2 regions of the Ornithinimicrobium ciconiae genome follow, and region 2 is predicted to be linked to the other one. Evidence: riboswitches for the same ligand, from Rfam matches in the RefSeq annotation. Region 2 holds a riboswitch; the other holds the start of a gene.
What was found. Region 2 has a riboswitch for S-adenosylmethionine ahead of FNH13_RS03495 (bifunctional o-acetylhomoserine/o-acetylserine sulfhydrylase). Riboswitches for the same ligand answer to the same signal wherever they lie in the genome.

Region 1: linked by a shared signal. The riboswitch ahead of FNH13_RS07805 (flavin reductase family protein) and the one ahead of FNH13_RS03495 (bifunctional o-acetylhomoserine/o-acetylserine sulfhydrylase) in region 2 are both predicted to bind S-adenosylmethionine.

What each region holds. Positions count from the first base shown of each region.
Region 1 covers NZ_CP041616.1:1,702,218-1,709,490, reverse strand. Annotated here, with positions in the region: gene sfnG (dimethylsulfone monooxygenase SfnG) at 1-894, opposite strand, end outside; gene FNH13_RS07805 (flavin reductase family protein) at 898-1,425, opposite strand; SAM riboswitch class I at 1,683-1,773, opposite strand; gene FNH13_RS19750 (AMIN-like domain-containing (lipo)protein) at 1,855-2,631, opposite strand; gene FNH13_RS07795 (hypothetical protein) at 2,753-3,199, shown strand; gene FNH13_RS07790 (DUF445 domain-containing protein) at 3,236-4,504, opposite strand; gene FNH13_RS07785 (cell wall-binding repeat-containing protein) at 4,722-5,801, opposite strand; gene FNH13_RS07780 (hypothetical protein) at 6,098-6,613, shown strand; gene FNH13_RS07775 (TM0106 family RecB-like putative nuclease) at 6,651-7,273, opposite strand, start outside.
Region 2 covers NZ_CP041616.1:762,798-770,070, reverse strand. Annotated here, with positions in the region: gene FNH13_RS03515 (PspC domain-containing protein) at 109-1,536, shown strand; gene FNH13_RS03510 (hypothetical protein) at 1,533-1,976, shown strand; gene FNH13_RS03505 (hypothetical protein) at 2,302-2,553, shown strand; gene FNH13_RS03500 (thiamine pyrophosphate-binding protein) at 2,595-4,247, opposite strand; SAM riboswitch class IV at 4,428-4,548, shown strand; gene FNH13_RS03495 (bifunctional o-acetylhomoserine/o-acetylserine sulfhydrylase) at 4,769-6,085, shown strand; gene metX (homoserine O-acetyltransferase MetX) at 6,099-7,273, shown strand, end outside.

The DNA of each region.
Region 1 (7,273 bases), 940 kb from region 2:
GTCCTTGAACTCGCTGTCGGCCCACATGCCCTTCTTGTCCGCCGTCGCCGCACCGGCCTGCTTGACCGCGTTGCCGAAGTCGTTGACCTTGTCCACGTCGGCCTTGGCGATGATCTCCTCGACCACCTCCCGCGCCTCCGCCTCGGTGTCCCGCACGACGGCAAATCCGTTGAGCCCGAAGCGGACCCGGCGACCGTTGGCGGCCGCCTGGGCGCCCACGTCCTGGATCTGCTCGGCGGCGCCGTCCAGGGTGTTGCCGTTCATGAAGTACCAGTCGGACAGCCGCCCCGCCATCGCCCGGGCCGAGGTGGAGTTGCCCCCTTGGAAGACCTCCGGCTGGAGCTTCGGCTGCGGCCGGAAGGTCACGTCGCGGGTGCGATAGAAGTCGCCCCGGTAGGTGAAGTCGTCCTCGGTCCACAGCCCGCGCAGCACCTCGATGAACTCCTCGGCGCGGCGGTAGCGCTCCTCGTGGTCCAGCCACGGCAGGCCGAGGTCGGTGTACTCCCGCTTGAACCAGCCGGAGACGACGTTGAGCGCGAGGCGGTTGTTGTGCAGATCCTGCGCCGTGGCGGCGAGTTTGGCCAGGATGGTCGGTGGCCACTGCCCGGGGTGCACGGCGGCGATCACCTTGAGCCGCTCGGTCGCTGCGAGCAACCCGAGCGAGAACGAGACGGACTCGTGCTGGGCGTCCGCGCCATACGAGGCCAGGTAACGCACCTGGGTGAGCGCGTAGTCGAAACCGACCCGCTCGGCGGTCTGCGCCACCTCCCGGTTGTAGTCCGGGGTGTGGTTGGTCCGCTGCTCGATGGTGGAGACCACCAGGCCGCCGGAGACGTTGGGCACCCAGTAGGCGAAGGACAGGTCCTCGGGCGTGGTCAGGTCGTAGGTCGTCATCAGTCAGGCTCCTGCGGTGGTCGGGGTGGCGAGCGGGGCGTAGGCGCCGGCGTGGTGCAGCAGCGGGCGTCCGGGGACAGTCGTCGCGTGCTCGACGCGAGCGATCGTCACGAAGCTGTCGCCGGCGTCCACCAGGTCCTGGACCCGGGTGATGAGCCGGACCCGGACGTCACGCAGCCGCGGCAGACCGTGGTCGTCATAGGCCCACACGTCGTCGTCGACGAACCGCTTGCTGCGGTCCCGCGCGAAGCGCTGGGCCAGTGCCTCCTGGCCCTCCCCGAGCAGGTGCAGCGCGGCACGGCCGGTGTGGGCGAGGGTGACCAGCGAGGACGAGTTCTTGCTGATGTTGAAGGAGACGAGCGGCGGGGTGAGCGAGACCGAGATGATCGAGATCGCGGTGAAGCCGACCGGGCCGCGCTCCCCTGAGCCGGTGACGACCCAGGTGCTGGCGGCGGCCTGCCCGAACGCGGTGCGCAGGTCGAGGTGGACGTCCGGAGGGACGGTGGGGTGGGTGAGTGGTTGTGCGGACATGAGGTTCCTTCGAGCAGGGTCCGGTATGCCGGACCGCAGGTGTGTGGGGTGTGCTGGCCGGCTCGGCCCGCGGGTCAGCGAGCGGGGTTGGGCAGCGGGTGCGTCGGGCGGACGCGCAGAAAGTTCGGCGGGCAGCGCGTCAGGAGCGACAGGCGCTGACCGCCCGGCGCATCAGGTCGACGTCGCGACGCAGGTGCGGGCGGTGCACGGTCAGTGGTGGTTCGGCCGGGCCGAGCGTGGTGCGGTGGTGCACGATGCCTCCATCGATCCTGGCGTGAGCACCTGTCCGGACGTGGATGGTTGCTGCGGCGTCAACGAGCCAGATCTCTCGGCCGCTCTGGATGGGTGGACCCAGACAATCACAGGATCTTCGGCAAAGTCAAGACACAGACTGGGCGCGCCGAAGGATCCGTTTCCTCGGCGGGGTGTTCAGTGCTGGACGTCGATGACGAGGCGCTCGGGACCACTGAGTCGGAACACCCGGAAGGGCGTCTCGGTCTCCAGCCCGACATACACCTGGAGCTGCCCCTCGAAGGGCACGCCGCGCAGCACCTCGGTGACTGTCTGCAGCTCCCCTCCGTCGACGAGCAGCAGCCCGTCGTCGTAGGCCGGGTCGTCCGGCTCCGGGTAGGCCATGCCCTGGGCAGTGACCACCAGGACGGCCGGGCCGGTGAGGTCGACGGGGGTCCCGCTGCCGTCGAGGGCTGGGTCGTCGACATACTCCACCCGCCAGCCCACCTCCCCGGTCCCGGACAGGTCGAGCACCACGCGGTCGTAGCCGTCCTGCACGCCCAGGCGCACGTCATCGACCAGGAGCTGCACCCCTGCCGCCGGGTCGCGGGTGAGCAGCGTTCCGGGCGCGGCAAAGTCGGGCAACGCGCTCGTGGCATCGTCGCCGTCTGCGACACCGGCCGTGCCCTCGGTCGTGGTGGGTGCAGTGCTCCCGCCGCCGGAGGGGTCCTGCTCGGCAGTGGCGCCGGGCGGGGCGGGTGCGGGTGGGGCGGGTGCAGGTGGGGTGGCGGTGGGAGCGGTACTGTCCGCGTCGTCCAGCGTGTCGGTGTCCTCCGCGGAGTCGGTCGCCTCGGACGGTGCCGTCGGACCGATCGTGATCGACTCGTCCTGCTCGATCTGAGTGCCGCAGGCCGCGAGCGCCAGGACCGTGGCGAAGACCGCCACGGCCTCGGCTCCTCGGTGAGCGCCCGCCATACCCTCAGCGTAAACCCGGGACCGGCGGCCCACGACGTCATCGTCGCCACAGATGCGCAGGTCACTACGGTGCTGTGGAAAACCTCAGCGCCGATCGAGGGGTTTGCTTCAGATTCACCCCATGAGCAATAAGACTTTCGACCTCGATGCCCGGACCCAGATGCCCTCCCTCTACGACCCTGACGTGGCCAACGACGCCCTGGAGGCGTTCGTCGAGCCGGACGATCGCCTCGCCGGTGGCCTGGCCTTCCTCTTCTGTGACGCCGACGGGCGGCTGCTGCAGCCCGTCCTGGTGGCCGACGTGCCCGACCCGCCCAGCGAGGAGCAGCGCTGGACGGCGATACGCTGGGCGACTGCCCTCTGCGAGATGGTCAGCGACGAGCACAGCGGACCGCTCGGTCTGGTCATGGCCATGGTCCGCGAGACCGGCCCGGTCAGCGACGAGGACCGCGCCTGGCACCAGGTCGCGCTGGAGGCCTGCGCGGAGGCGGAGGTGCCACTGATCGGCATGCACCTGGTCACCCTGGACGGGGCCCTCGTGCTGCCGACCGCGAGTCGGGCAGCCTGATCTGCTGGAGCTCCTGGCCGGCTCAGGGCAGCCGGCTCAGAGCAGCTGCGAGACCGTGTGGATCAGCAACCCGACCAGGCCGCCGACGACGGTGCCGTTGATCCGGATGAACTGAAGGTCACGGCCGACGTGCAGCTCGATCCGGTCGGAGGCGTCGCGGCCGTCCCACCGCTCGATGGTGTGGCTGATCACGGTGGTCAACTCTGAGCCGTAGCGCGAGATGAGCACTGCTGCCGCGTCTGCACCCCACGCGTCCAGCCGTCCCCGCAGCACGTCGTCGGTCATCATCCGCCCGCCCAGATCCTCCAGCTCCCGTGCCAACCGGGTACGCAGCTGGCCCAGCGGGTCGGCGAGCTGCTCGAGCAGCACGATCTTGACGGCGTCCCACACCGCGACCACGCTCGGACCGACCTGTGGGTGGTCGAGGAGGCGATCCTTGAGCCGCTCGGCGTTGGCCATGGTGTCCGGGTCGTGCTGCATGTCGCGGGCCAGGTCAGCCAGGTAGGAGTCCAGGGCCTGACGGACCCGGTGCTGCGGGTCGTCGTTGACGTCCTTGGCCCAGGCGACAAGCTCCTGATAGACCCGGGAGGCGACCATGTCGTCCACCCACTTCGGCGACCAGGCGGGCGCTCGGGCGCCGATGATGCGGGTGACGTCCCCCGGGTGCGCCACCAGCCAGGAGTGGAGTTCCCGGAACCCGATGTCCATCAGTCCGCGGTGGGCGTCGTCGCGGACGACCTGCTCGAGCAGGTGACCGGCGAGGGGGCTGAGCGGCTCGCGGCGCACCCTGGGCAGCAAGGTCTGCTCGACAAACTCCTGCAGGTCCGTCCCGCCCACGCGCTCCAGGACGCGTGAGGCCAGGGGTGCGGCCTCCTGGATGACCCGTTCGGAATTGACCGGGTCGCTGAGCCACTCCCCCGCCCGCCGGGTGACCTCTGCGTCCAGATACCTCTCCCGGATGGTCTGCTCGGTCAGGAAGTTCTCGGCGACGAACTGCTCAAGGCTGCGGGCGAGCATGTCCTTGCGTCGGGGGATGATGGCTGTGTGTGGGACCGGGATCCCGAGCGGGTGCCGGAACAGCGCCGTCACCGCAAACCAGTCCGCCACCGCCCCGACCATCGCCGCCTCGGAGGCTGCGTTGACGTAGCCCCAGGCGCCGTCGCGCCCGTGGGTGAGGACGAAGACGATCGCGGCCAGCACCAGCAAGCTCGTGGCCAGCCAGCGCATCCGTCGCAGGTTGGCGCGCCGCGCCGCGTCGTCGGCACCGAACGCGAGGGAGGAACGCGCTGCGGTCGCCGTCGCCATCACGGGAGTGAACTCCTGGTAGTGCTCATCTGGTTCCTTCCGCCCCGGGCCTGCCCCGGCCGACAACTCCGGCCCTTAGGGTACGGGCGTGACATGGCCAGCGCGGCCAGCGAGCCCGAGCCATCGAGCCCGAGCCATCGAGCCCGAGCCAGGGAGACCAAGTCAGGGAGCCCGAGCCAGCGACCTGAGTCAGCGAGACCGCGTCAGGGCGACCGCGTCAGGGAGTCGGAGCCAGCAGCTCCTCGACCTCGAGCATCAAGTCGTCGCTCAGCACACCCGGTCCACCGACGAACCTGACGGTGTCCGGGTCGAGCGAAACCAGCCCGTCACGCGTTGCGCCTGGCAGGCGGGACTGGTTGGCCAGCAGCACGGGAGCCCCCTGCGAGGCGGCCAGGGACGACACCGATAGTGCGTCGGCGAACCACTCTCCCGAGGCCAGATAGGTCGTCGGTGCTCCCGACTCATAGTCCTCAAACAACTTCGCGGCCGTCTCGAACCGGGTGGAGCCACTGATCCGGCTGACCGGTGCGATCTGTCGCAGCTCGCTCTCCACATACGCCGACACGGTCCCCAGTCCTCCGACGATCGTGATGCTCGGCGGGTCGAGAGCCTCCAGTGCCTGGCGCATCACGACAGGCAGGCTCGACGACTTGGTCAGCAGCACCGGTGCCCCCTCAGCGCCGGCACGCGCCGAGGCGGTGAGCGCATCAGGCATCATCGGCACGAACGGAGGCTTGGGGATCAGCGGCTGACCAGAGGCGACGTAGACGGTGTCGAATCCTGGCTCGAAGGTGGTCGCGAGCACCGCTGCTGTGCCATAGCGGTCCTGCCCGAACACTCGTATCGGCTCGATGCCGGCTGCCACGAGAGCCTCGTCCACGGACGGGTTCACGACCAGCGGGCCGCCCAGGATGACCGCGGTGGTCGGCGCGAGTTCCTCCAGCGCCACTCGCGTCGCCGCCGGTATGCCGCCCGCCCGCACCAGCAGGATGGGAGCCGGACGACCGGAGGGGTCAGCGACGAGCGGCGGCACCGTGCCGCTTCCGGCTGCAGCACCTGCCGCAACGGCGTCGGCTCCCTGGGCCCAGTCCTCACCATTGGCCAGATAGACGGTGTCCACGCCGTCCGGGAACTGCGCACTCACCAGGGCAGCCGTCTGGTAGCGGTCAGCGCCGGCGAGACGGTCGACCACGACGTGGGCGTCCTCTGGAGGGACCGGGGTCGATGCTGCGGCGGGTGCGGCAACCACCGCCACGGTCGCCGCTATGGACAGGGTCCACCGGAGCGTTCTATTCACCATCGGTCCTTTCACAGGAGCGCGGCCGGGAGCGGGGACGATCCACGTCTGCGCTGGTCGGCACGGGGACGAGCCGATCTGACGCTGATGCTATTGAAGGGTGCCGACCGCCACCTCCTGGGAGACGACTTCGGTCCGGAGGCCGTGAGAGAGCACATCAGAACCTACCTACGGCGGGGGAAGTCATCCTGAGGACGGATGCCGCGAGGCTCGCGCCACTCCTAGGGTCGAGACACACGACGAGGAGAGCCGCGCCAGCATGCGCTGCGCACAGACCGTCACGAGGGAGACAGACGATGGGCCTGTTCGACAAGATCAAGAAGACCTTCAACACCGGCGGCATCAAGGTCGGCCTGGAGGCACCGAAGAAGTTCGACTGGGCGGACCAGGTGATCTATGCCCGGGTGACGCTGACCGGTCACGAGTCCGAGCCGCGGACGATCCACCACCTGGACTTCACCCTCGAGGACGTGGGCGACAACCAGGGCCACCCCGGCATGCGGGATCGGGACACGCCTCACCGGCCGGACGGACGCCGGTTCCGCAGCACCTACCAACACCTCATCGCCCTGGAGCTGCCTCCCGGCGAGGTCCGCACGATCGACGTCGCGTTCCCGTTGGGGACCGCTGAGGGACCGACGGTCGTGGACCGCCTGTCGCTCACGAGCGGAGGGGCCGTTCTGCACTTCGGCGACCAGTGGTACGAGCTGAAGGTCGCCGCCCCTGTCGAGGGTGCCAACATGGCGAAGGCCGCGACCGCGAAGCTGAAGGCGCCAGGGCGGTTGGGCGATCGGACCATCACCTCTGGCTGACCATTAGCCCCGGCTGACCAGCACGTCTGCCTGACCATCACCCCTGGCTGACCACCTGCTCCGCGAGGTCGACAAACCGGCACAACGCGTTGACGAGACGCAACTGCTCAGGTGAGCTCACCGGGGACTCCAGCAGCGTGGGGCTGCCCACCACGACGGCCAGCGCCCAGGCGCGCGAGACGGCGACATTGAGCCGGTGGCTGTCGAGCAGGAAGCCCACCCCACGGGGGGCGTCCTGTCCGCTCGAGCTGGCCATCGAGAAGATCACCACCGGTGCCTGGCGGCCCTGGAACTTGTCGACCGTGCCGACCTGAATGCCCTCCGGAAGGCGCTCCTGCAGGAGCCTGACCTGGGCGTTGTAGGGCGAGACGACGAGGATGTCCGCGAGCCCCAGGCGGTGCTGAGCTCCGGTGCTGTCGGTCCAGGTGCCGTGCAGCAGGTCCTCGACCAGAGCCGCCACGGCCTCCCCCTCCTCCGGGGACTCGGACACGTTGCCCTGGTGGGCGACGGGCACCCAGCGCAGTCCCGAGCCGGCCAGCCCGCCCGGGGCGTCGACGCGCTGCCGCTCCAGCCCCTCGACCGACTCCAGCCGGGAGGCATAGGACAGGTCCGAGACAAACCGGGTGATCTCCGGATGCATCCGATAGGTGCGGTCCAGGA
Region 2 (7,273 bases):
TCCTCCCCCAATGTCAGACCGCAACCCCGACGGATCGGGGTGCGGTCAGGGTCCGATCAGGGTCGACCCTCATAGCGGCGGGGCCCCCTCCGGGGAGAGAGTTGAGTCATGACACAGACACCACCCCACGGCGGACAGTTCGGTCCGTCGGGAACCGACAACTTCTTCACGGGACTGCGGCGCATCGACCTGCGACGCTCCGACGACAGCTGGCTCGGCGGCGTGTGCTCCGGGCTGGCCGAGCGCCTCGGCGTCGACGCCCTGGTGATCCGCGCCCTGTTCGTCGTGCTGAGCCTGGGGATGGGCCTGGGCGTCGTGCTCTATCTGCTGTCCTGGCTAGTCATCCCCAACCGCCACGAGGAGACCCACATCGAGTCCGCGCTGCGGGACGGCAAGGCCGAGTCGGTCGTGCTCCTGGTGGCCGCCGTGCTGAGCGTGTTCGGCTCGTTCGGCTGGTTCGGCGGCGGCTGGTGGGACGGTGGTTTCGCCGGTTGGGGGGTCATCTCGCTGGTGATCCTCGGCCTGGGGGTCTGGTGGCTGTGGACGGAGTGGACCAAGCGTGAGCAGCCCGGCTTCTACGGCCAGCGCGCCCAGCAGTTCGCGCAGTCTGCCGCTCCTGGCGAGTCAGGCAGTGCGGCGGGTCACGCCCCGCCGCCCTACGCTGCGACCTCCGCTGGGACCTCCGCTGCACCGGGCCACCCGGGCGGCAACGAGGGCTGGTCGCACTCCGACAGCTCAGGTGGCACCGGCGGCGCCACGGCGTGGACGCCCTCCGGAGCCGCCAGCACCACCGACCCCACACACGTCGGGGTCACGACCACCGACCCGGCGCTCGGTCACGGCGGTTGGGGTGGCCCTCCCCGAGCGGCCCGACCGGCCGCGCCAAAGCCTCCGCCGGCGCCGCGCCGTCCAGGGCGCCGCTCCGCAGGGGTCGCCGGCACGCTGCTGGGCACCGGTCTGGCCCTGTCGGCAGGTGGCGGTCTGGCCTGGGCCGCGTCCGAGTACAACTGGTCGGTCAACCCCTGGTTGGTCGGGCTGGCCGGGGCGTTGGGCGCGCTGGGGCTGGTGATCCTGCTGCTCGGGCTGGTCGGCCGCACCTCCGGCTTCCCAGGCTTCCTGGCGATCTGCACGCTCGTCCTGACCGTGGTCGCGCTCCCGATCGGCAACTACTTCGTGCCCTCCGGCCGGGTGGGTGATGTCACCTGGACCCCCGACGCGACGATCGACAACCAGGGACCCTTCCGGCTCGGTGCCGGCACCGGGATCCTCGACCTGCGCGACGTCGACCCGCAGGACTTCCCGGACCCGATCCTGGCCAGCGTCGCCCTCGGCAACCTGACCATCCTGGTCCCGGACGACTTGACCGTCCGCATCGAGGCGGGCACCGGCGCGGGCAGCGTCGACGTCAACGACGGCCGGTCGATGGACGGGATCGGTGTTGACGAGGTGATCGTGGTCGGCGACGGACCGATCGATCTGGAGGTCGAGGCCAACGTGGGCCTCGGTCAGGTCCTGGTGGAAGGAGACGGACAGTGAGCAACAACGACGCGTTCCGCAACGATGACAGGGGGATCTGGTCGGATGACACGACCGCCCTCCAGCACGACGAGTCGGTGACAACCGACCACGGTGACCAGGCAGCCTTCGGGCACGGCGACCAGGCGACATCTGCCCACGGTGACCACACGAACTTCACCGCGGGTGAGGCGAGTGGGTCGCGGGAGCAGCCCGCCGACATACCGCCTCGTGCCCTGCCCCGCCCCTCCGGTCCGTCCTGGGGCACGGTGGCCCTCGGGCTGATCTGCCTGGTCGTCGCCGGTGGCGCCTTCTGGGTCGAGTGGGCCAGCCTCGACCTCGACTGGACCCGGTCCGGGCCCCTCACCCTGGTCGGCCTCGGGATCATCCTGGTGCTCGTCGGTCTGGCCGCCCTGCTGCGGCGCAGTGATGACGACGAGGACCTCGACAGCGGCGGCTGAGCTGCAACGTCCGGGGACGGGCGCACACACACCATCTGGGCGATGAGCCCGACCGCACGCCTCGGGCAAGGGCAGCGCGGTCCACCGAACGGCCGGTGACGACGCGGGGAACGTCGTCACCGGCCGTTGTCCGTGTCCGGGGGGCTCCAGGAGGAAGCGTGCAATCCCCCTGTACCGTCAGCACGTGCCCAGTTCCCGCTTGGACCTCAGCCTCGAAGGGTCTGTGCGGGAACGACGTGATCGCAGGGGCGGGACAGTAGTCGCCGTGGCAGCGTCCCTCGCCGGGGGCCTGCTGGCAGGAGTGCTCTCATATGTGGGAGCTTTCATGCTGTGGCACGGCCTCAGCGTCGCCATCGGTCGGGGTGACCCGACGTGGAATGACGGCGAGGGAGTCTGGCTCACGGGGTTCGGCCTGCTCTACACCGCCCTGGTGGGTTTCGGGATCTCTCAGGGCGTCCGCTTTTTCAGTCTCCGCGGCGGTCCGGGCAGCCGCCTGGTCACAGCCGTGCTGTGGATCGTCCCCACCGTTGCCCTCCATGTGCTCTTCGCGGCAAGCGTCCTGGGACCGGGCGACTGACGGCGGTCAGCCCGTGGTCAGCCCGGTGGTCAGCCCGGTGGTCAGGCGTTCACTCGGATGACCTCACGCTGGTAGGGGGCCATCACCTCGCGGCTGATGCGCAGGTCGAGCAGCAGGAACGGACGCTCCGCGACCGGGCGCTCGGTCCACTGCGCGAGGTGCTCGAGGTCCTCGAGGGTGCGGACGATCACACCCTCGGCACCGACCGCGCGGGCCAGGCCGGCGAAGTCGACCTCGTCGATGAGCATCGGCTCAGGGGCAAAGCCCTTCCGGCCATAGAGGTGGACCTCGGCGCCGTAGGCCCGGTCGTTCCAGACCACCGCCATCCCGCGGCCACCGGCCACCCGCACCGCGGTCTCGAGATCGGCCAGCGCCATCAGCCCGCCCCCGTCACCGGTGGTCAGCACCACGGTCGAGTCCGGCTTGGCCCGGGCCGCGCCGGCCACCGACGGGAAGCCCTGCCCGATGGCCTGATAGGCCGTGCCGATCATCATCATCCGGTCCGGGGCGGCGACGGGCCAGTACATATTGGCCCACGCGATGAAGTGACCCCCGTCGGACACCACGACCCGGTCCTGCGGCAACAGCTCGGCGAGACGTCGGGCCGCCGAGCGCGGGTCCAGGCGTCCGTCTGAGGCCAGCCCGGTGCCGGGGTCATAGGCACGCAGCGCCGCCAGGTCGACGCTCTCGCGCCAGGTGCTGCTCTGCGCGCCGGTCGCTTCCAGTTCGGCCAGGATCGCCCGGGCGGCCAGGGCGGCGTCGGCGTGCAGGTAGTCACCCACCTGGGGGTGGGTCGCGGTGTTGGACAGGTCGACCTGGATGACCCGCGCGGCCGGGTCGAACAGCTCCCCGAAGCGCATCGTGAACTGGTTGAGCGAGGCGCCGAAGACGACCGCGACATCTGCCTGGTGGATCAGCTCCATAGCTCCCTCGGCGCCGAAGCCGCCGGCGACCCCCAGGTCGAACTGCTGCTCGGGGAAGATGCCGCGGGCCAGGGCCGTGCTCGCGGTGACCGCACCGGTGGCGGCGGCGAGCGCCCCCAGGTCCTGACCGGCTCCGGCCAGCCACGCCCCGCGCCCGGCGAGGAGCACCGGGCGTTGAGCGCCCGCGAGCGCGCGGGCGATCTCGGCCACCTTGCCCGTCGCCAGCTCACCGGTGGGCGCGACCGGCGGGGGCACCATCGGGTCCGGCGCCGCCGGGATGTCCCCGACGTCAAGGCCGGCCACGTCATACGGGATGGCCAGGACGGCGGGCAGGGAGTAGGACAGTGCGTGCTCGATCGCGAGCATGGCGGTGGCCGCCGAGTCGGTGCGTCCGACGGTGAAGGTGCGCACCCCCACGGCGCTGGCTAGGGCCAGCTGGTCCACGTCCCACGGTCGGCGCCCCCAGCGGGGCGCCTCCCCGGTCACCAGGATGAGCGGGATGCGTGCCTGGGCCGACTCCGCGAGGGAGGTGAGGGTGTTGGTGAACCCAGCCCCGTAGGTCGTGGTGGCGGCAGCCAGCCCACCGCCGGCGCGGTAGCAGGCGTCGGCGGCCACCACCGCCCCCGCCTCGTGGCGGACCGCCGTGAAGACGGCGTCGGTCTCCCGCTCGAGCGCGTCGAGAAAGTGTGCGTTTCCGTTGCCCATCACCCCGAAGACCTGGCTGATGTGCCGGGTCAGCGTGGCGGCGACATGCGCGGAGACAGTGGCCATGAGTTTATTCCTCCTGGGGTGTGACAGCCGACTGTAGCCGCCTCTCTTCGGCCCGAAGGCCCAAACCGCATGATCCGCACTGATTCGTGGCCGTTTTGTCGCAGAACCTTCGATCTGGACACCCTGTGAGGCCTGACAACCGAATTGACCTCGGTGACGCCTTCTGATAGAACTACGTCAGGTCATGAGTCCCAACGTCAAGCCCCGGCTCGTTGGGCGGCAACCCTCCACTCGCGGTGGGGTGCCCCGGGTGATGACCCGGCGGACGTGGCACCGGAGCTGCGATCCGCAAGCGCGGGCCCGTCGACCGGTGGGCCCAGTGACGCACAAAGGAGCGCTGCTGTGACCTGTTGCCGAATGCCCAACCGCTGAGTCCGCCACCGGAGACCAGCACGCCCGACCCCGGGCCGAGTCTGCGCGACTCAGCCGGCGCCACCACGCCGCCTCACCTCGATCCACCCTTCCCTGACACGCCTCGCGCGCCCTACCCGCGCACCCTGAAACCCTTTGGAGAGCACACCATGTCCTGGTCCTTCGCCACCCGACAGATCCACGCCGGTCAGACCCCGGACACCGCCACCGGTGCCCGCGCCCTGCCGATCTACCAGACCACCTCCTTCGTCTTCGACAACGCGGACGTCGCCGCCGCCCGGTTCAACCTCGAGGACCTCGGCCCGATCTACACCCGCATCGGCAACCCGACGACCGAGGTCGTGGAGAACCGCCTCGCCGACCTCGAGGGCGGCGTGGGGGCCCTGCTGCTGGCCAGCGGCCAGTCCGCGTCCACCTTCTCGATCCTCAACGTCGCCCAGGCCGGTGACCACCTGGTCGCCTCCCCCAGCCTGTATGGCGGGACGCAGAACCTTTTCGCCCAGACCCTGCCCCGGCTGGGCATCGAGGTCACCTTCGTCGAGGACCCGACCGACCCGGAGTCCTGGCGCGCCGCATCCAACGAGCGCACCCGCGCCTTCTTCGGTGAGAGCATCGCCAACCCCAGTGGTCTCGTCCTGGACATCCGTGGGATCGCCGACGTCGCGCACGAGGTCGGCGTGCCGCTGATCATCGACAACACCATCGCCACGCCCTACCTCACCCGCCCGATCGAGCACGGCGCTGACATTGTCGTGCACTCCGCCACCAAATACCTCGGTGGCCACGGCACCGCGATCGGTGGCGTGCTGATCGACAGCGGCAACTTCGACTACGCGCAGTACCCCGACAAGTACCCCGGCTTCAACGAGCCGGACGAGGGCTATCACGGCCTGACCTTCGCCAAGGACCTCGGCGTCGGCAATGAGACCTTCGGCGGGACCAACCTGTCCTACATCCTGCGCGCCCGGGTCACCCTGCTGCGCGACATCGGCCCGGCGATTTCCCCGTTCAACGCCTTCCTGATCGCCCAGGGCGTCGAGACCCTCTCGCTGCGCGTGGAGCGCCACGTGGCCAACGCCAAGAAGGTCGCGAACTGGCTGCTGGACCAGGAGCAGGTCGTCTCGGTGAGCTATGCGGGACTGCCCGGGCACCCGTCATACGAGCTCGCGCAGCGGTATCTGCCCGACGGCGCCGGGGCGGTGCTCGCCTTTGAGATCGCCGGCGGCCTGGAGGCGGGCAAGGCCTTCGTCTCGGCCCTGGAGCTGCACTCCAATGTCGCCAACATCGGCGACGTCCGCTCACTGGTCATCCACCCGGCCTCCACCACCCACCGCCAGCTCAACGAGGGTGCCCTGGCCGCGGCCGGGGTCACGCCGGGGCTGGTGCGCCTGGCCGTGGGGCTCGAGCACATCGACGACATCATCGCCGACCTGGAGACGGGTTTCCGGGCCGCCAAGGGTCTGTGAGCTCTGAGTCCAGATGACCTCTGACACTGTCCGGTCCGGCAGCCGACGGCACACGCTCCCCGTCGGTGACCTGCTCCTGGAGTCGGGGGAGCACCTGCCCGGCGTGCGAATGGCCTACGAGACGTGGGGACGGCTCAACGAGGCCAGGGACAACGCCGTGCTGGTGCTCCACGCACTCACTGGAGACTCCCACGTGGAGGGTCCTGCCGGGCCGGACAGTCCGACGCCCGGGTGGTGGCCCGGGCTGATCGGCCCGGGGAGGGTGCTGGACACCGACCGCTACTTCGTCGTGGCACCGAATGTGCTCGGCGGGTGTCGCGGGAGCACCGGCCCCTCCTCACCTGGCCCGGACGGACGGCCCTGGGGTTCGCTCTTCCCCCAGGTCACCGTCCGGGACCAGGTCCGGGCCGAGGCGCTGCTCGCCGACCGGCTCGGCATTCACACCTTCGCGGCCGTTATCGGCGGCTCGATGGGTGGGATGCGCGCCCTGGAGTGGGCCGTCACCCTCCCCGGGCGGGTCCGTCGCTGTCTGCCGATCGCCACCTCGGCGGTCGCCTCCGCCGACCAGATCGGCTGGGCCACACCGCAACTGTTCGCGATCCAGCAGGATCCTGGTTATCACCGCGGCGACTACTACCCCGGGCCGGGGCCGCGCACAGGCCTGGAGATCGCCCGCCAGATCGCACACGCGACCTACCGCAGTTCCACGGAGCTGCAGGACCGGTTCGGCAATGAGGCACAGCAGGGCGAGCACCCTGCTGCCGGTGGCCGGTTCGCCGTGCAGTCCTATCTGGAGCACCACGGGCAGAAGCTGGCCCGTCGGTTTGACGCCAACAGCTATGTGCGGCTGACCCAGTCGATGAACAGCCACGACATCGGCCGGGACCGTGGCGGCGTCGAGGCGGCGCTGCGCCGCATCACGGCGGACCTGACGGTCGTCGTGGTGGACAGCGACCGGCTGTTCACCCCGGCCGACGGCGAGACGATCGCCCAGTCCCCAGCCTGTCGGGGACTGGTCACCGTGCAGTCCCCCTACGGGCACGACGCCTTCCTCATCGAGACCGACCAGGTCTTCGCCGCGATCAGCGACGCGCTGGCGGACCGCCCGGCGGGCACCAGCACTCCCCCGCGCGCGGCGAGCGCGGCGAGCACGGGCACGGGCACGGGCACGGGCACCCCACGGACCCG